DNA from 3 places in the Giesbergeria giesbergeri genome. Region 3 is predicted to be linked to each of the others. Evidence: predicted binding sites of a transcription regulator. Region 3 holds the regulator's gene; each other region holds the start of a gene.
The links. The regulator sigma-54, encoded in region 3, starts transcription at its own class of promoters, with help from an activator protein. The targets are predictions, from matches to a motif close to TGGCANGNAANCTGCTTT.
Positions count from the first base shown of each region.

Region 1 (5,179 bases), on a different contig from region 3:
CAGTGCTTGGCCCACTGTGGCCTGCACATCTGGTGGGGCAGACAATTGGCCCAGACTCTGCCACTCTTGCCGGTACACCAGCCCCAGCACCGCTGCCAGCACCAACCCTGTCACCAATAACAGCAAAATGAAATGGGCCAGCCCGCCATCCAGATAGGGCCACAGTTTGCGCGGAGTGAGGCTGCGCAGCACTTGGCTCCATTGGGCCGATAGCCGTGCCTGCGGTTTGCAGTGGTCAGCACAGCGGGCATCCAGCGTGCAGCACAGTGAGCAAATTTGTCCCCGGTAGGCTGGGCAATGGGCGGTGTCTGGGGCTTCATAGTCGCCCCCACACACTACACAACGGCGCAGCTCGGTCGCACTGGTAGGTGCTTGGGGCTGGCGGGCCAGATAGTAGCGCCCGCGCGTAGCCCAAGCAATCAGCGGGGAGGTAATCAAGGCCGTGACCATTGCCACCAACGCCGAAAATGCCTGCAACAAGCTGCCAAAAACCCCCAGATGTGCCATGATGGACAGCACCGAAGCCAACACCATCGCGCCCACCCCCACGGGATTGATGTCAAACAGATAGGCACGGCGAAACTCGATGCCCGCTGGCGACCAGCCCAGCGGTTTGTTGATCACCAGATCGGCCACCACGGCCATGATCCAAGCAATCGCCAGATTGGCATATAGCCCCAAAACATCACCCAGTGCCTGAAACAAGTTCATTTCCATCAGGAGCAGGGCAATGGCGGTGTTAAACACCACCCAAACCACCCGCCCCGGATGGCTGTGCGTTAGGCGCGAGAAAAAATTACTCCAAGCCAACGACCCGGCATAGGCATTGGTCACATTGATTTTGAGTTGTGACACCACCACAAACAGTGCCGTCACCCACACCGCCCAGCCATAGGGCAAAAAGGTTTCGAAGGCGGCCAGATACATCTGATTGGGATCTACCGCCTGCTGCGCTGGCACCATTTGCGACAGCACCAGCCAAGCCAACAGGGCGCCACCCAGCATTTTGAGCATACCCATCAACACCCACCCCGGCCCTCCCACCAGCACAGCCAGCCACCACTGCCGTGTTGACTTTGGCTCTGGGGCAGGCATAAAGCGCAGGTAATCAGCCTGCTCCCCCATTTGGGTCATAAGTGCCATGCCCACCGTCAGAGCTGCACCAAAGAGGTGCCACTGGAAAGTGCCTCCTTGACCAGATGTGCCAGCATAGTGCGTGAGCTGGGACAACACCTGCGGCTCTAACAACAGCACAGCACCATAGGGAAGCACCATCAACGCCAGCCAGAGGGGCTGCGTCCACACTTGAAAGCGGCTGATGGCAGCAATGCCATGTGTGACCAGCGGAATCACGGCCAAAGCGCAAATCAGGTAGCCCCAGACTGGCGCAATACCCAAAGTCAACTCCAGTGCATAGGCCATCACGGCGGCTTCTAGTGCAAAGAAGATGAACGTAAAAGAGGCGTAGATCAGCGAAGTCAGGGTCGAGCCGATATAGCCAAAACCAGCCCCGCGCGTCAGCAAGTCCATATCTACCCCGTAGCGGGCAGCGTAGATGCTGATGGGCCAGCCAGCCAGAAAAATAATCAGCCCCGTGGCCAAAATAGCCCAGAAGGCATTGTCAAAACCATATTTCAGCAGCAGTGTGGCCCCCACGGCCTCCAGCACCAAAAAAGACGCTACACCAAAGGCCGTATTGGCAACCCGCCACGGCGACCATTGTCGGGCCCGTTGGGGGGCATAGCGCAGAGCATAGTCTTCCAGGGTTTCGCTGGCTACCCAACGGTTGTAGTCGCGCCGCACCTTGACAATGCGTTGCACGGCTTGGTTGCCTGGGACAGAAGGTTGGGAAAAATCGGGGTCGTGCACACGCCATCTGAGGCAGTTTTCATGCCATTGCCATCGTCCTGATAGGTAGGCATGGCTTTTGCTGATCCTTTGCTATGGATCTGACACCCCGCGAAAAAGACAAGCTGCTGATCTTTACCGCAGCATTGCTGGCTGAGCGCCGCCGCGCGCGTGGCCTCAAACTCAACTACCCCGAGGCGGTGGCACTCATCAGTGCTGCTGTGATGGAGGGCGCCCGCGATGGCAAAACCGTGGCCGAGCTGATGAGCGCAGGCCGCGAAGTGCTCACGCGTGATGATGTGATGGACGGCATCCCCGAGCTGATTGCCGACATTCAAGTCGAGGCCACCTTTCCTGATGGCACCAAGCTGGTCACCGTCCACCAGCCTATCGCCTGAACCCCCTTACAGGAGATTTTTTCCATGACACAGACACAGCCTACCTCTCCTATGCGCGCTCTGCGCACTGTGGCCCCGGCCCTGCTGGCCCTTGGCTCTAGTGCGGCACTGGCCCATGCTGGTGTGGATGCCGGAGAGCACCACGGTTTTCTCAGTGGTTTGCTGCACCCTATGAGCGGGTTAGACCACTTGGGCGCTATGTTGGCCGTGGGCTTATGGAGCGCCACCACAACAGCCCGGCCTGGGGTAGCACCGCTATCGTTTGCTTTGACGCTGTTGGCCGGTGCCCTGTTGGCACAGTCGGGCTTGAGTTGGGCAGGGGTCGAGCCAATGATTGTGGCCTCCTTGCTGGTGGTGGGGCTGTTACTGGCTGCACAAACCCGGTTGCCACTCGCAGTAGGTGGGGCACTAGTGGGGGCTTTTGCGTTGTTTCACGGCATGGCACATGGTCAGGAGTTGAATGGTGGCCCTGCTCTGTTGGGCATGGTGGTAGGCACAGCCCTGCTGCATGGCGTGGGCTTGGCGGCAGGGTTGGTGTTGCGCCAGCGTCACCGTTGGGTATCTCGTGCTGCTGGAGTGGCAGTGGCTGCCAGTGGTGTGGTGTTGGGCTGGCCTTTGCTCATGGCCTGAGTGGCACAGGAGTTATTGATGATTCCAGGCGAATACCTGATTGCCGAAGGCGAGCATCTGCTCAACCCTGGCCGCCCTACACATACGTTGGTGGTGCGCAACACAGCAGACCGGCCCATTCAGGTCGGCTCTCACTACCATTTTGCCGAAACCAATGGCGCGTTGGATTTTGACCGCACCGCAGCCCAAGGTATGCGCTTGAACATTGCGTCTGGCACCGCGGTGCGTTTTGAGCCAGGCCAGCAACGCACGGTCGAGTTGGTGGCCTACGCTGGTGATCGCATCGTGATCGGTTTTCGTGGCCTGACCAATGGAGCCTTGTCATGAGCAGCACAATTTCCCGCCGTGCTTACGCTGAAATGTTTGGCCCCACCGTGGGCGACCGGGTGCGACTGGCCGATACAGATTTGCTCATTGAAGTTGAGCGCGACTACACCCTGCAAGCGGGTGGCGGCCTGCGTGATGCCCAAGGTCAACCCTTGGGCTATGGCGAAGAAGTCAAATTTGGCGGCGGCAAAACCGTGCGCGACGGCATGGGCCAGGGCCAGCGCAGCCGTGCCCAAGGGGCTGTCGATTTGGTCATTACCAATGCACTGATTGTCGATCACTGGGGTATCGTCAAAGCCGATATTGGTGTAAAGAGTGGCCGTATTTGCGCTATTGGCAAGGCAGGCAACCCCGACATTCAACCCGGTGTAGACATCATCATTGGCCCCGGCACAGAGGCATTGGCCGGTGAGGGCATGATCGTAACGGCAGGCGGGCACGACAGCCATATCCACTTTATCTGCCCTCAGCAGATTGAAGAAGCGTTGATGTCCGGCATCACCACCATGACAGGTGGTGGCACTGGCCCAGCCACCGGCACCAACGCCACCACTTGCACCCCCGGCCCTTGGTACATGGAGCGCATGTTGCAGGCGGCGGAGGCCTTTCCGATGAACATCGGCTTCTTGGGCAAGGGCAATGCCAGCCAGCCACAAGGCCTGCTAGAGCAGATTGAGGCCGGTGCCATTGGTCTGAAGCTGCATGAAGATTGGGGCACCACGCCTGCCGCCATCGACAACTGCCTGAGCGTTGCCGAAGCCACCGACACCCAAGTAGCTATCCACACCGATACCCTGAACGAATCGGGCTTTGTTGAAGACACCCTGGCCGCCTTCAAGGGCCGCACCATCCATACCTTTCACTGCGAAGGTGCAGGCGGCGGTCATGCCCCCGACATCCTGAAAGTAGTGGGCGAGGCCAATGTATTGCCCTCCTCCACCAACCCGACCCGCCCCTACACCGTCAACACCCTCGACGAGCATGTCGATATGCTGATGGTCTGTCACCACCTTGACCCAGCCATCCCTGAAGACTTGGCTTTTGCCGAGAGCCGGATTCGGCGTGAGACCATCGCTGCCGAAGACATCCTGCACGACTTGGGCGCCATCAGCATTTTCAGCTCTGACAGCCAAGCCATGGGCCGCATTGGCGAAACCATTACCCGTTGCTGGCAAACCGCCCACAAGATGAAGCAACAACGTGGCTGGCTGGCCCCCACGCCGGGCCGCTCTGACCAGGCAGAGGCCCACAGCCGCAACGACAACTTTCGCGTCAAGCGTTATATTGCCAAATACACCATCAACCCAGCCATCGCCCACGGCATAGCCCACGAGATTGGTTCGGTAGAAGTGGGCAAATGGGCCGATCTGGTGCTGTGGAAGCCCGCTTTCTTCGGTGTCAAACCTGCGCTGATTCTCAAGGGTGGCATGATCGCGGCAGCACAGATGGGCGACCCCAACGCCTCTATTCCAACGCCACAACCCGTGCATTACCGGCCCATGTTTGGAGCCTATGGCGGAGCCATCGCCCAAACCTCTTTGACCTTTGTTTCACAGGCGGGTTTGGCCGCAGGCATTGGCGAACGATTTGGCCTGCAAAAACGGCTGGTAGCTGCCAAAGGATGCCGTGTGGCGAACAAGTCCTCAATGGTGCTCAACGATTACGCCCCGCAGATGGATATCGATGCCCAAACCTACGCCGTACGTGCAGACGGTCTGCTCCTGACCTGTGAGCCAGCCCAAACCTTGCCCATGGCACAACGCTATTTTCTGTTCTAAGATGCTGCAAGCCTCCAAACGCATTCCCCAAGGTCAGGGGTTGGCCTCGGTATTGATTCGCCGTGCCGCCACCGTCACGTTGGACTGGGATTTGCGCCAAAAAAGCCGTTTTGACTGTACCGACAGCCAAGACCGGCATGTAGGTGTTTTTCTGCCACGCGGCACACTTTTGCGCGGTGGCGATGTGTTGTTGACCGT
Region 1 covers NZ_BAAGYJ010000002.1:527,967-533,145, reverse strand. Annotated here, with positions in the region: gene ACYVB2_RS06635 (hybrid sensor histidine kinase/response regulator) at 1-1,812, opposite strand, end outside; gene ACYVB2_RS06630 (urease subunit gamma) at 1,944-2,246, shown strand; gene ACYVB2_RS06625 (HupE/UreJ family protein) at 2,271-2,876, shown strand; gene ACYVB2_RS06620 (urease subunit beta) at 2,895-3,203, shown strand; gene ureC (urease subunit alpha) at 3,200-4,981, shown strand; gene ureE (urease accessory protein UreE) at 4,983-5,179, shown strand, end outside.
Region 1: ACYVB2_RS06630 (urease subunit gamma) is a predicted target of sigma-54. The motif match lies at 1,917-1,934, and genes of this name have one in related genera.

Region 2 (5,179 bases), on a different contig from region 3:
CTTTTTGATTTGGTTGGCCATGTCGCAGGAGATGGCTGCCTCTACGCAAAAGAGCAAACCGCACACCGCAGTGGTCGCCATTAAAGGCGAAATTGCGGCGGGCGTGGACGCCAGTGCCGAAAACATTGTGGCGGCCATGCGCAGTGCTTTGGAAGATGACGGCTCTAAGGCGCTGGTATTGCTGATCAACTCGCCCGGTGGCAGCCCAGTGCAGGCAGGCATGATCAACGATGAAATCATGCGCCTGAAAGCCAAGCACCGCAAACCCATCTATGCGGTCGTGGAGGAGACCTGTGCTTCGGCAGCCTACTATATTGCAGCGGCGGCCGATGACATTTATGTAGACAAGGCCAGCATTGTGGGCAGTATTGGGGTGCTGATGGATGGCTTTGGTTTTACTGGCACGATGGACAAACTGGGAGTGGAGCGCCGCTTGCTCACAGCGGGTGAGAACAAGGGGTTTTTAGATCCGTTTAGCCCACAGTCAGAGCAGCAGCGGGCTTATGCACAGACCATGCTAGACCATATCCACCAGCAGTTTATTGCTGTGGTGCGCGCTGGGCGTGGCGACCGGCTCAAGCCCACCGACGAGACCTTCAGCGGTTTGTTCTGGACGGGCGCACAGGCGATTGACATGGGCTTGGCAGATCGCTTGGGCAGTGTGGACTATGTGGCCCGTGAGGTCGTCAAGGCCGAGGAGTTGATCAATTACACCCGCCACGAGAATGTGGCCGAGCGATTGGCCAAGCGTTTTGGTGTAGCGGTGGGTTTGGGTATGGCACAGGCGCTGCACACGCAGACGGCGGTGCCTCAGTTGCGTTAAACAGCCTTTGCAGGAGCCTCGCCATGGAATGGACGACCTGGATGCAACTGGTGGTTTTGGTGGCGGTAGCGTGGTGGGCTATTGGGGTCTACAACCGGCTGGTCAAACTGCACAACCGCATTGCCAATGCCTTTGGTCAGATTGATGTGCAACTCAAGCGTCGACACGATCTGGTACCCAATTTGGTGGAGGTAGCACGGGGTTATCTGCAACATGAGGCCGCTACGCTCGAGGCCGTTATTCAAGCGCGGGGCCAAGCACAAGGCGCCGCCAAGACGGCACGCAGCCAGCCTACGGATGCGGCGGCCATTGGTGCGCTGGCCGTGGCAGAGGGGGCTTTAGGCGCTAGCTTGGGCCGCCTGATGGTAGTGGCCGAAAACTACCCCGAGCTCAAAGCCGATGCCACCATGGCATCGTTGAGTGAAGAGCTCACCAGCACCGAAAACCGCATCGGCTTTGCCCGCCAAGCCTACAACGATCAGGTGCTGGACTTTAATAATCTGGCCACGCAATTTCCAGCCCTGCTGGTGGCACGGCTGACGGGGTTGCCCCCGGCAGCCATGCTCCAGTCCACCCAGTCTGAGGCGGAGCGCCAAGCGCCGCGCGTGCAGTTCTGAGCCGGGTTAGGCCAGCGCAGCAGCTGGGCCAAAAAACTCGTAGTGGGTTTGGCTTTCTGGCACACCCAAGGCAGCCAAACTGCGTTTGACCAAGGCCATAAATGGTTTGGGGCCAAGGAAGTAAGCATCCACATCACGGTTTTCGGGCAGCCATTGTGCCAATTGCTCGGGGGTCAGGTAGCCCACGGCATCGGCACCATCGGCCTCGGTGGCTTGGTCGTAGCTGTAAAAGCGTTGCAATTGTGGGTGCTGTGCTGCCAAGGCATCCACGGTGTCGCGGAAGGCATGCACCGCACGGTTGCGGGCGCAGTGGATAAAGTGCACGGGCCGTCCGCTGGGCAAGGCCGCTTGCAGCATGGCCAGTGTGGGGGTAATGCCCACACCACCACTGATCAGCACCAAGGGCTTATCGCTGGCTTGTAGTGTGAACGGGCCAGCAGGCGGGAACACTTCGAGCACGCCACCCTCGGGCACTTGGTCATGCAGGTAGTTGGAGGCCACGCCGCCCGCTTCTCGCTTGATGCTGATGCGCAGGCCTTGCCCATCGGCAATGCTCGAAAGCGAATAGTTGCGCCGCTGCTCTTTGCCATCCACCACCAAACGCAGGCCAATATATTGGCCGGGCTGGTAGCGCAGCACAGGGCCACCGTCTTCGGGTTGCAAATAGAACGAGGTGATTTCGGCACTCTCGGCCACTTTGCGTGCCACCCGAAAGCGCCGCACCCCGCGCCAGCCGCCTTCAAGAGCGGCATTGGCGGCATACACCTGTTCTTCGGCACCAATCAACAGGTCGGCCAGTTGCTGGTAAGCGGCTCCCCAAGCGGCCAGCACCTCGTCGGTGGCAATGTCTGCACCCAGCACCTCGCGAATAGCACGCAGCAGGCAGGTGCCCACGATGGGGTACTGCTCGGGCAGCACTTGCAGAGCGACATGTTTGTGGACGATTTGCGCGGGCAGGTTGCCCAGCTTTTCGAGGTGGTCGATATGGCGCGCATACATCAACACGCTGTTGGCTAAGGCGCGGGGCTGGTCGCCGCTGGCTTGGTGCGCTTGGTTGAACAGGGGGCGCACTTCGGGGTACTCATTGAGCATGATGCCGTAGAAGTGCTTGGTCAGGGTTTCGCCGCCGGTTTCGAGCAACGGAACGGTGGCTTTGACAATGGCGCGTTGGGCTTCGGTGAGCATAGAGGTCTCCAGAGGAAAAAATATCAGAAAGGCAAACAGGGCCTGTTGTGCCTACGCAGCATCTGTGCCAACCCAAATTTCTTTTAAAAACAAGGACTTCATAAGAATGTTGTCTTAATGACCGCAAAAATATAAAAGTCATAAAGACTGCAAAATAGTCAATATGACTACATCTACCCTGCTGGCTGCCTTGGTTCCTTTGGTGGCCGATTTGTCCCAAGAATTGCCCGAGCGCGAACGCTATCGCCGTTTGTTGCAAGCGGTGCGGGCGCTGTTTCCGTGCGATGCCGTGGCTTTGTTGCGGCTGGAGGGCGAATGGTTGGTGCCTTTGGCCATGGATGGCCTGAGCAGCGATGCGCTGGGGCGGCGCTTTCGGGTCAGTGCCCACCCCCGCTTGCAGGCACTGTTACAGGCTGGTCTGCCCACCCACTTTCCATTGGGGAGCACCTTGCCCGATCCCTATGATGGCCTGATCGAAGGGGTGAGTGGGCACTTGGAAGTTCACGACTGCATGGGTTGTGCGTTGGCGGTAGAAGGCCAACCGTGGGGTTTGCTGACTTTGGATGCCTTGGTGCCAGGCCAGTTCACGCCTGCCCATTTGGCGGCCTTGCAGGCTTTCAGTGATCTGGCCGCTGCCACGGTGGCGGCAGCCATGCGCATTAACCGGCTGGCAGCTCGGGTGGAGAACGAGCACCTGCGTGCCGAGTCTTACCGTTTGGCTGCCAGCAGTGGTTCTGCACATCAATTGATGGGGCACAGCCCAGCCTTGCAGCAGTTGCTGCAAGAGATTGATCTGGTGGGCCCCAGCGATTTGACGGTGCTGATCAGCGGTGAAACGGGCGTGGGCAAAGAGCTGGTGGCTCGGGCGCTGCACGCCCGTTCTGGTCGGGCAGATCGGCCTTTGGTGAGCGTCAATTGTGCCGCCCTGCCCGATACGCTGGTAGAGAGCGAACTATTTGGTCATGTGCGTGGTGCGTTTACTGGGGCGGTGCAAGAGCGCCAAGGCAAGTTTGAGTTGGCCGATGGCGGCACTTTGTTTTTGGATGAGGTGGGCGAGTTGCCCTTGCCGGTGCAGGCCAAGCTGTTGCGGGTGTTGCAAAGTGGGCAGTTGCAGCGCCTGGGTTCGGACAGGGAGCACCATGTGGATGTGCGGTTGATTGTGGCGACCAACCGCGATTTGGTGGCCGAGGTGCGTGCCGGACGCATGCGCGCCGACATTTACCACCGCCTCAGTGTCTATCCGTTGCCAGTGCCCGCACTGCGCGAGCGCGGGCGCGATGTGCTGATGCTCAGTGGCTTTTTTCTGGAAGAGAACCGTACCCGCTTAGGGCTGGGCAGCCTGCGGCTAGACCGTGAGGCCCAGGCCGCATTGCTGGCCTACGATTGGCCTGGCAATGTGCGTGAGCTGGAGCATTTGATTGGGCGCAGCGTGCTCAAGGCGCTGGGCCGCCACCGGCCCCGCCCACGCATTTTGACGCTCACGGCCACGGATTTGGGCTTGCCGGAGTGGGGGCCGTCCACAGGGTCGGTGCCATCGGCCCATGTCCAAGGGCCGTCGGTGATCTCTGCACCACAGGGGCTGGGTTTGCGTGCCGCTGTAGATGCCTTTGAGCGCCAATGGGTGCAGGATTGTTTGGAGCGGCATGGTTACCATTGGGCCGCAGCAGCGCGTGAGTTGCGCATGGATCGGGCCAATTTGGCTAGATTGGCTAAGCGGCTGGGCCTAGCACAAAACAGGAGCGCCAACGCATGAAGTTCTGGAACCACCAAGAAAATGCCCGCACCGAAACCCGCCGCCTGCTGCTGGCCTTTGCCGTGGCCGTGCTGCTGTTGGTGGCAGGGGTGCATGGTGCCTTGGTGTTGGCGTGGTGGTTGCTGAATGCCTTGTTGCCGGTGCATTGGCCTTACCCGGCAGGATTTATGGCGGTGAATATGGGCATGACGCTGTTTTTTATTCTGGGTGGCTGGTGGCTAGAAACCGCCAACTTGCGTGCAGGTGGCGTCAAGTTGGCGCTGCGGGTGGGCGCACGCGAGGCCCGGCCCGGCAGCTCCTATGCCGAGCAGCGCCTGTGCAATGTGGTGCAAGAGCTGTGCATTGCTGCCCACATGCCAGTGCCGCAGGTGATGGTGCTGGCGCGTACCCCTGCCATCAATGCCTTTGCCGCGGGGTGGGATCAGTCTGATGCGGTGGTGGCCGTCACCCAAGGCGCGTTGGACTACCTCAACCGTGAGGAACTGCAAGGCATGGTGGCCCATGAGCTGTCTCACTTGCATGAGGGGGACACCCGCCTGAAGATGCGCTTGGCGGGTATGGTGTTTGGGCTGGAGCTGGTACACCATTTTGGCGACACCCTGCGTGAGCGTGGCGGGCTGGCCCCCCTGTTTGGCAGTGCCATCATGGCAGTAGGTTGGTTGGGCTGGTTGGTGGGGCAGGCGCTTCAAGCTGCGGTGTCGCGCCAGCGTGAATATTTGGCCGATGCCCGTGCGGTGCAGTGGACGCGCAGCCAGCAAGGCTTGGGCGGTGTGCTGCGCAAGGTGCTGGCACAGCGGCAAG
Region 2 covers NZ_BAAGYJ010000001.1:327,507-332,685, reverse strand. Annotated here, with positions in the region: gene ACYVB2_RS01530 (S49 family peptidase) at 1-823, shown strand, start outside; gene ACYVB2_RS01525 (LemA family protein) at 847-1,440, shown strand; gene hmpA (NO-inducible flavohemoprotein) at 1,447-2,625, opposite strand; gene norR (nitric oxide reductase transcriptional regulator NorR) at 2,789-4,378, shown strand; gene ACYVB2_RS01510 (M48 family metalloprotease) at 4,375-5,179, shown strand, end outside.
Region 2: hmpA (NO-inducible flavohemoprotein) is a predicted target of sigma-54. The motif match lies at 2,678-2,695, and genes of this name have one in related genera.

Region 3 (5,179 bases):
CTCTATCAACCAGATGGACCAAGGCACACAACAAAATGCGGCCTTGGTAGAACAAGCCACAGCGGCAGCCCACGCCCTGCAACAGCAAGCCACACAATTGGCCGATGTGGTGGCAGAGTTCAAGCTCGATCACCAGCACGCCACAACACCCGCAGCACGGGCTGCACGCCCTGCAGCCTTGCTACGCTAACAGCCCATACCGGCATCGACCATGACCATCCACACCATCTTGAAAATGGGCGACCCGCGCCTGTGGCGCACGGCCCAGCCTGTTACGGCCTTCAACACCCCAGTGCTGCACCAGTTGGTAACGGACTTGCACGACACCATGCAGGCGGCCAATGGTGCCGGGTTGGCAGCGCCACAAATTGGCGTCCATTTGCAGGTGGTGGTCTTTGGCTCGCACTTGCCCAATCCGCGTTACCCAGATCGCCCCTTGGTGCCCCCCACTGTGTTGATCAACCCCGTGATTACCCCGCTGGATGCCGCCCAAGCCGAGGACTGGGAGGGCTGCCTGTCGGTGCCAGGGCTGCGGGGCCGGGTGCCCCGCTGGAGCCGCATCCGTTACACCGGCATGGACGTGCTGGGCCAGCCCATAGAGCGCATCGCCGAAGGCTTTCACGCCAGAGTGGTGCAACATGAGTGTGACCACCTGATAGGCACCCTGTATCCGCAACGGATGTCTGATTTGCGCCAGCTCGGCTTTACCGAAGTGCTGTTTCCCGAACTGCAGGCCGACGCCAACGATTAACCCCCACCGCCTCGCTACAGCGTTTTGCGCAGCGTGGCCGTGGGGATTTTTAATCCTTCACGGTATTTAGCCACCGTGCGACGGGCACACTCAATGCCCTGCTCTTTGAGCATTTCAGCCAATTGGTTGTCCGACAAGGGCTTGGCGGGGTTCTCGGCAGCAATAAACTGCTTGATCAACGCGCGCACAGCCGTGCTGGAGGCATTGCCACCACTGTCAGTGCCCAAGCCCGAGCCAAAAAAGTATTTCAGCTCGTAAGTACCCTGGGGGGTAGCCATGTATTTGGCTGTGGTCACCCGCGAGATTGTGGACTCGTGCAGGCCCAGCTCGTCGGCAATGTCGCGCAGCACCAGCGGACGCATGGCCAACTCGCCATGCACAAAGAAATTCTTTTGGCGCTCCACAATGGCTTGTGACACCCGCAAGATAGTGTCAAACCGCTGCTGAATGTTTTTGATAAACCAGCGGGCCTCTTGTAAACGCTGTTGCAAAGCCTGATGGCCTTCGTCTTGGCGACGGCCACGCAAGGCACCCGCATAAATGTCGTGGATGCGCAGGCGTGGCATCACTTCGGGGTTGAGTTGCACACTGAACTGGTGCCCCGCCTGACCATGCCCCATGCGGCGCACCAGCACGTCTGGGATGATGGCGTTGCGCTCTACCGAGATAAAGGGCCGCCCCGGACGCGGCTCCAGCCGGGCAATCAAGGCCATTGCTGCACGGGTTTGCTCCTCGGTGGCCCCACAGGTTTGGGCCAAGCGGCGCACATCGCGGCGGGCCAGCCCTTCCAGCGGCTGCTGGCAAATGCGCAGCGCCAATGCAATGGTCTCAGGCGGGATGGCAGGCGCAGGATGTGCGGCCAATGCTGCCAGTTGCAGTGTCAAGCATTCAGCCAAGTGGCGAGCCCCCACACCAGTTGGCTCCAGCGTTTGCAGCAAGTGCAAGGCCACCGTGAAATGGTGCAGCAGCTCCTCTATGTCATCGCTGTGCTCTTCACCCGCCAACCCTTGAGCCAAAGATTCCAGCGAATCCTCCAGATAACCGTCTTCGTTGAGTGATTCGATCAGAAAATACAGTGCGGCTTTATCCTCTGGAGACAAGCGCAAACCCACCGTTTGTCGGTGCAAGAATGCCGCCAGTGATTCATGACCATGTGCCAAATCTGTGGCACTGACATCCATTTCTTCGTCAGTGCCACGGCTGCAGGCCGGGGCATCGCCACCCCATTCACTATCGTCCGGGGCCATGTCCACACTGCCATCGCCCTCCCAGTCCAGCACTTCGGTGCTGCTGCTGTCACTGTTGCCCTGCTCTGCCTCTGTCAATGTGGCCTGACTGCTGTCTGCACTGCTGGTGCTGCTCACAGGGGCTGCCCAGTCGGCATATGGCTCCTCTGGCGGGGGCGTGTCGGCCTGCGCCAAACCAAACTCCTCGCGCGAGGCTTCGTCGGGGTTGCGCTCCAAAAAGGGGTTGTCCGCCAGCATCTGCTCGACTTCCTGGCCCAACTCCAACGTCGAGAGCTGCAACAGCCGAATAGACTGCTGCAACTGCGGCGTCAGGGTCAGGTGCTGCGATACACGCAGAGACAGGCCAGGTTTCATCGGCTCACATACGGAAATGTTCGCCCAGGTACACCCGACGCACCTCGGCGTTGTTGACAATCTCGGAAGGCGTCCCCTGTGCCAACACCCGACCATCACTGATGATGCAGGCGTGGTCACAAATGCCCAGCGTTTCGCGCACGTTGTGGTCGGTAATGAGCACGCCAATGCCGCGCGCTTTCAAAAAACCGATGATGCGCTGAATTTCAATCACGGCAATCGGGTCGATGCCTGCAAAAGGCTCATCCAACAGGATAAAACGCGGCTGCGTGGCCAAGGCACGGGCAATCTCGACCCGGCGCCGCTCGCCGCCAGACAATGCAAGCGCAGGAGAGTCTCGCAGATGGTCGACACGCAGCTCTTCCAACAAAGACTGCAAACGCTGCTCAACTTCGGCCTTGCTCAAAGACTGACCCGCGGCATTTTGTTGCAACTCCAGTACGGCACGCACGTTTTCTTGTACCGTGAGTTTGCGAAAGATAGACGCTTCCTGCGGTAGGTAAGACAACCCCAGACGTGAACGCTTATGGATAGGCATACGCACCACCGACTGCCCATCAATGCGAATATCACCCCCATCGCTGGGCAACAAACCAACGATCATATAAAACGAAGTGGTCTTGCCTGCACCATTGGGGCCCAGCAGACCGACTACCTCGCCTTTTTGCACAACCAGCGATACGTCCTTGACCACCTGGCGGCTGCCATAAGACTTGGCTAAATGCAGCACCTCCAATCGGCTATCCGTAGCTGCCTCGGTGGTGGCATGCGCGGGTGCGGCACTCATGGCTTGTCAGTACCCAGTGCAGAACTGGGGCGCAAAGGCAGAGCAGAAGCAGGTGCCACAGGAGAGGCCGGAGCTGTAGTCGCCTTTGGAGCCAGTATGGCACGCACACGTCCGCCCGACGTTGCTGACGCCCCCTCAGGGCTGCGCTGCTGACCATCCACACTGAACACATCCGTCAGGTTGTTGTAAACGATCACCGCCCCCGTGAGTTCATCTTGTAACTTGGCCCCTTGGTAACGGCGCAACTCGGCACGGCGCAATAGGCGCACGGTGTCGTTGTGGCCGTTGTATTCAATGCGTTCGCCTTCGCCCTCGACAAATTCTTCAGGGGCGCCGGGTGCGGTATCACGCTTTTGTCGGAAGAACGCCCGTTGGCCTGCTGCCGCCGTGACGGTACCAGACTGATAACCATCGGCATCTTGGCGCACTTCCAGACGCTCACCCCGCAGCACGATGGTACCTTTGGTCAGAACCACACGGCCCGTAAACACGCTGGTTTGCTGCAATTCGTCATGGCGCAGGGCATCGGCCTCAATGTTCATGGGCTGATGGCGGTCGGCCTTTTCAGCGTGCGCCAGCGTGAACGGGGCAGCAGCCAAACAGGCGAGCAGGGGGAGCGTGAAGAGGCGGTTCATCAAAAAAGGCACGAATCTTGCGGCGATTGTAGCGATGCCTGCCAGCCACAAAAAAGCCCGCCAAAGCGGGCCGTGGTTGCAGACGAAAGGGGGATGGCTCAACCCTTGACCGTTGTCAGGTGGTTGACCACCTGCAACATGGCTTGCAAGCCACCGGCCATCGTGCCATCGGTGTAGTAGCGGCCTGCCACCCCCATAGATGGCGTGCCTTCAACCCCATAGGCTTCTTGCAATTGCGTGGCGCGGCGCACTTGGTTAGCCACGCTGAAGGACTGGTACATCTCTTTGAATTTGGCCATGTCCAATTCGGGCTGCTTGGCAGCCCAGGCCATGATGTCGTCGTCCTTGGCCAGCTTCTGCTTTTCCACATGAATGGCGCGAAACGCACGGGCATGCAGAGCCTCGACTTTGCCCAGGCCTTCCAAGGTGTAATACAACTTTTGCGCTGGCACAAAGCTGGCATTGAAGGCCACCGGCACGCGGCGCACCACCAAATTGGCTGGCGCTGCCTTGATCCAGTTATGAAACATGGGTTCAAAGGTGTGGCAATGACCGCAGCTGTACCAGAAGAACTCCAACACCTCCACCTTGCCTGCAGGTACATCAGAAGCCACTGGTTTGGCCAGTTTGTTGTAATCCTTGCCTTCTTTGGGCGCAGCCCCCTGCGCTTGGGCCGACAGCGGCAGCAAAGGTGCAGCCAGCGCCAGGGCAGCAGTCAGGGAAAAATCACGGCGTTTCATCAAAAGGTACTCCTTATTGCGGTGGAGGGTCTGAGCAGTATCTGCCTACAAAAGTTCAGCGTTGCACACGCACCAAGGCCGAATCCACGCCAGCACCATCCAATTTTTCTTTGAGCTGCTCTGCATCACCACGTTTGCCAAATGGGCCCACCCGTACGCGAAACACCGTGCGGCCATTCTGTTCACGCTCACTGACGCGAGCCTCCCAGCCCATCATGGCCAGCTTGGCGCGCTGTGCTTCTGCATCAGTTTGGCTGCCAAATGCCCCTGTCTGGAGGAAGTAGGTAAAAGCGTCATCTGCCGTGCTGGTGGCGTTGGCCGTGGCGTTGGCTCTGCTCTTGGCCAAGTCGCCCAACGGGTCGGCACTGGCACTGGTGTTGGCCTTGGCATCGGGCTTAGCCTCGGCCTTACTGTCGGCTTTAGTCTCGGGCTTGGGGGCCGTCTTGGAATCGGCTGCCCCCTCAGGGGTGGGCTTAGACTCGGTCGCACTGGGTTTGGCCACAGGCTCGGCGGCCGATGGCGGTGCCACCACAGGCGCAGACTCCACCACGGCTGGACGGGCCGGATTCTTGCCGTAAAGTGGGGCGTTTGGATCCCAGTCTTTATTTTTCTCATTTTCGGCGGCGTCTTGTTCAGTGCCCCGAACCGCGCCTTTGTTCAAAAAA
Region 3 covers NZ_BAAGYJ010000013.1:37,320-42,498, reverse strand. Annotated here, with positions in the region: gene ACYVB2_RS14935 (methyl-accepting chemotaxis protein) at 1-190, shown strand, start outside; gene def (peptide deformylase) at 212-751, shown strand; gene ACYVB2_RS14925 (RNA polymerase factor sigma-54) at 766-2,352, opposite strand; gene lptB (LPS export ABC transporter ATP-binding protein) at 2,357-3,139, opposite strand; gene lptA (lipopolysaccharide transport periplasmic protein LptA) at 3,136-3,774, opposite strand; gene ACYVB2_RS14910 (thiol:disulfide interchange protein DsbA/DsbL) at 3,873-4,514, opposite strand; gene ACYVB2_RS14905 (SPOR domain-containing protein) at 4,570-5,179, opposite strand, start outside.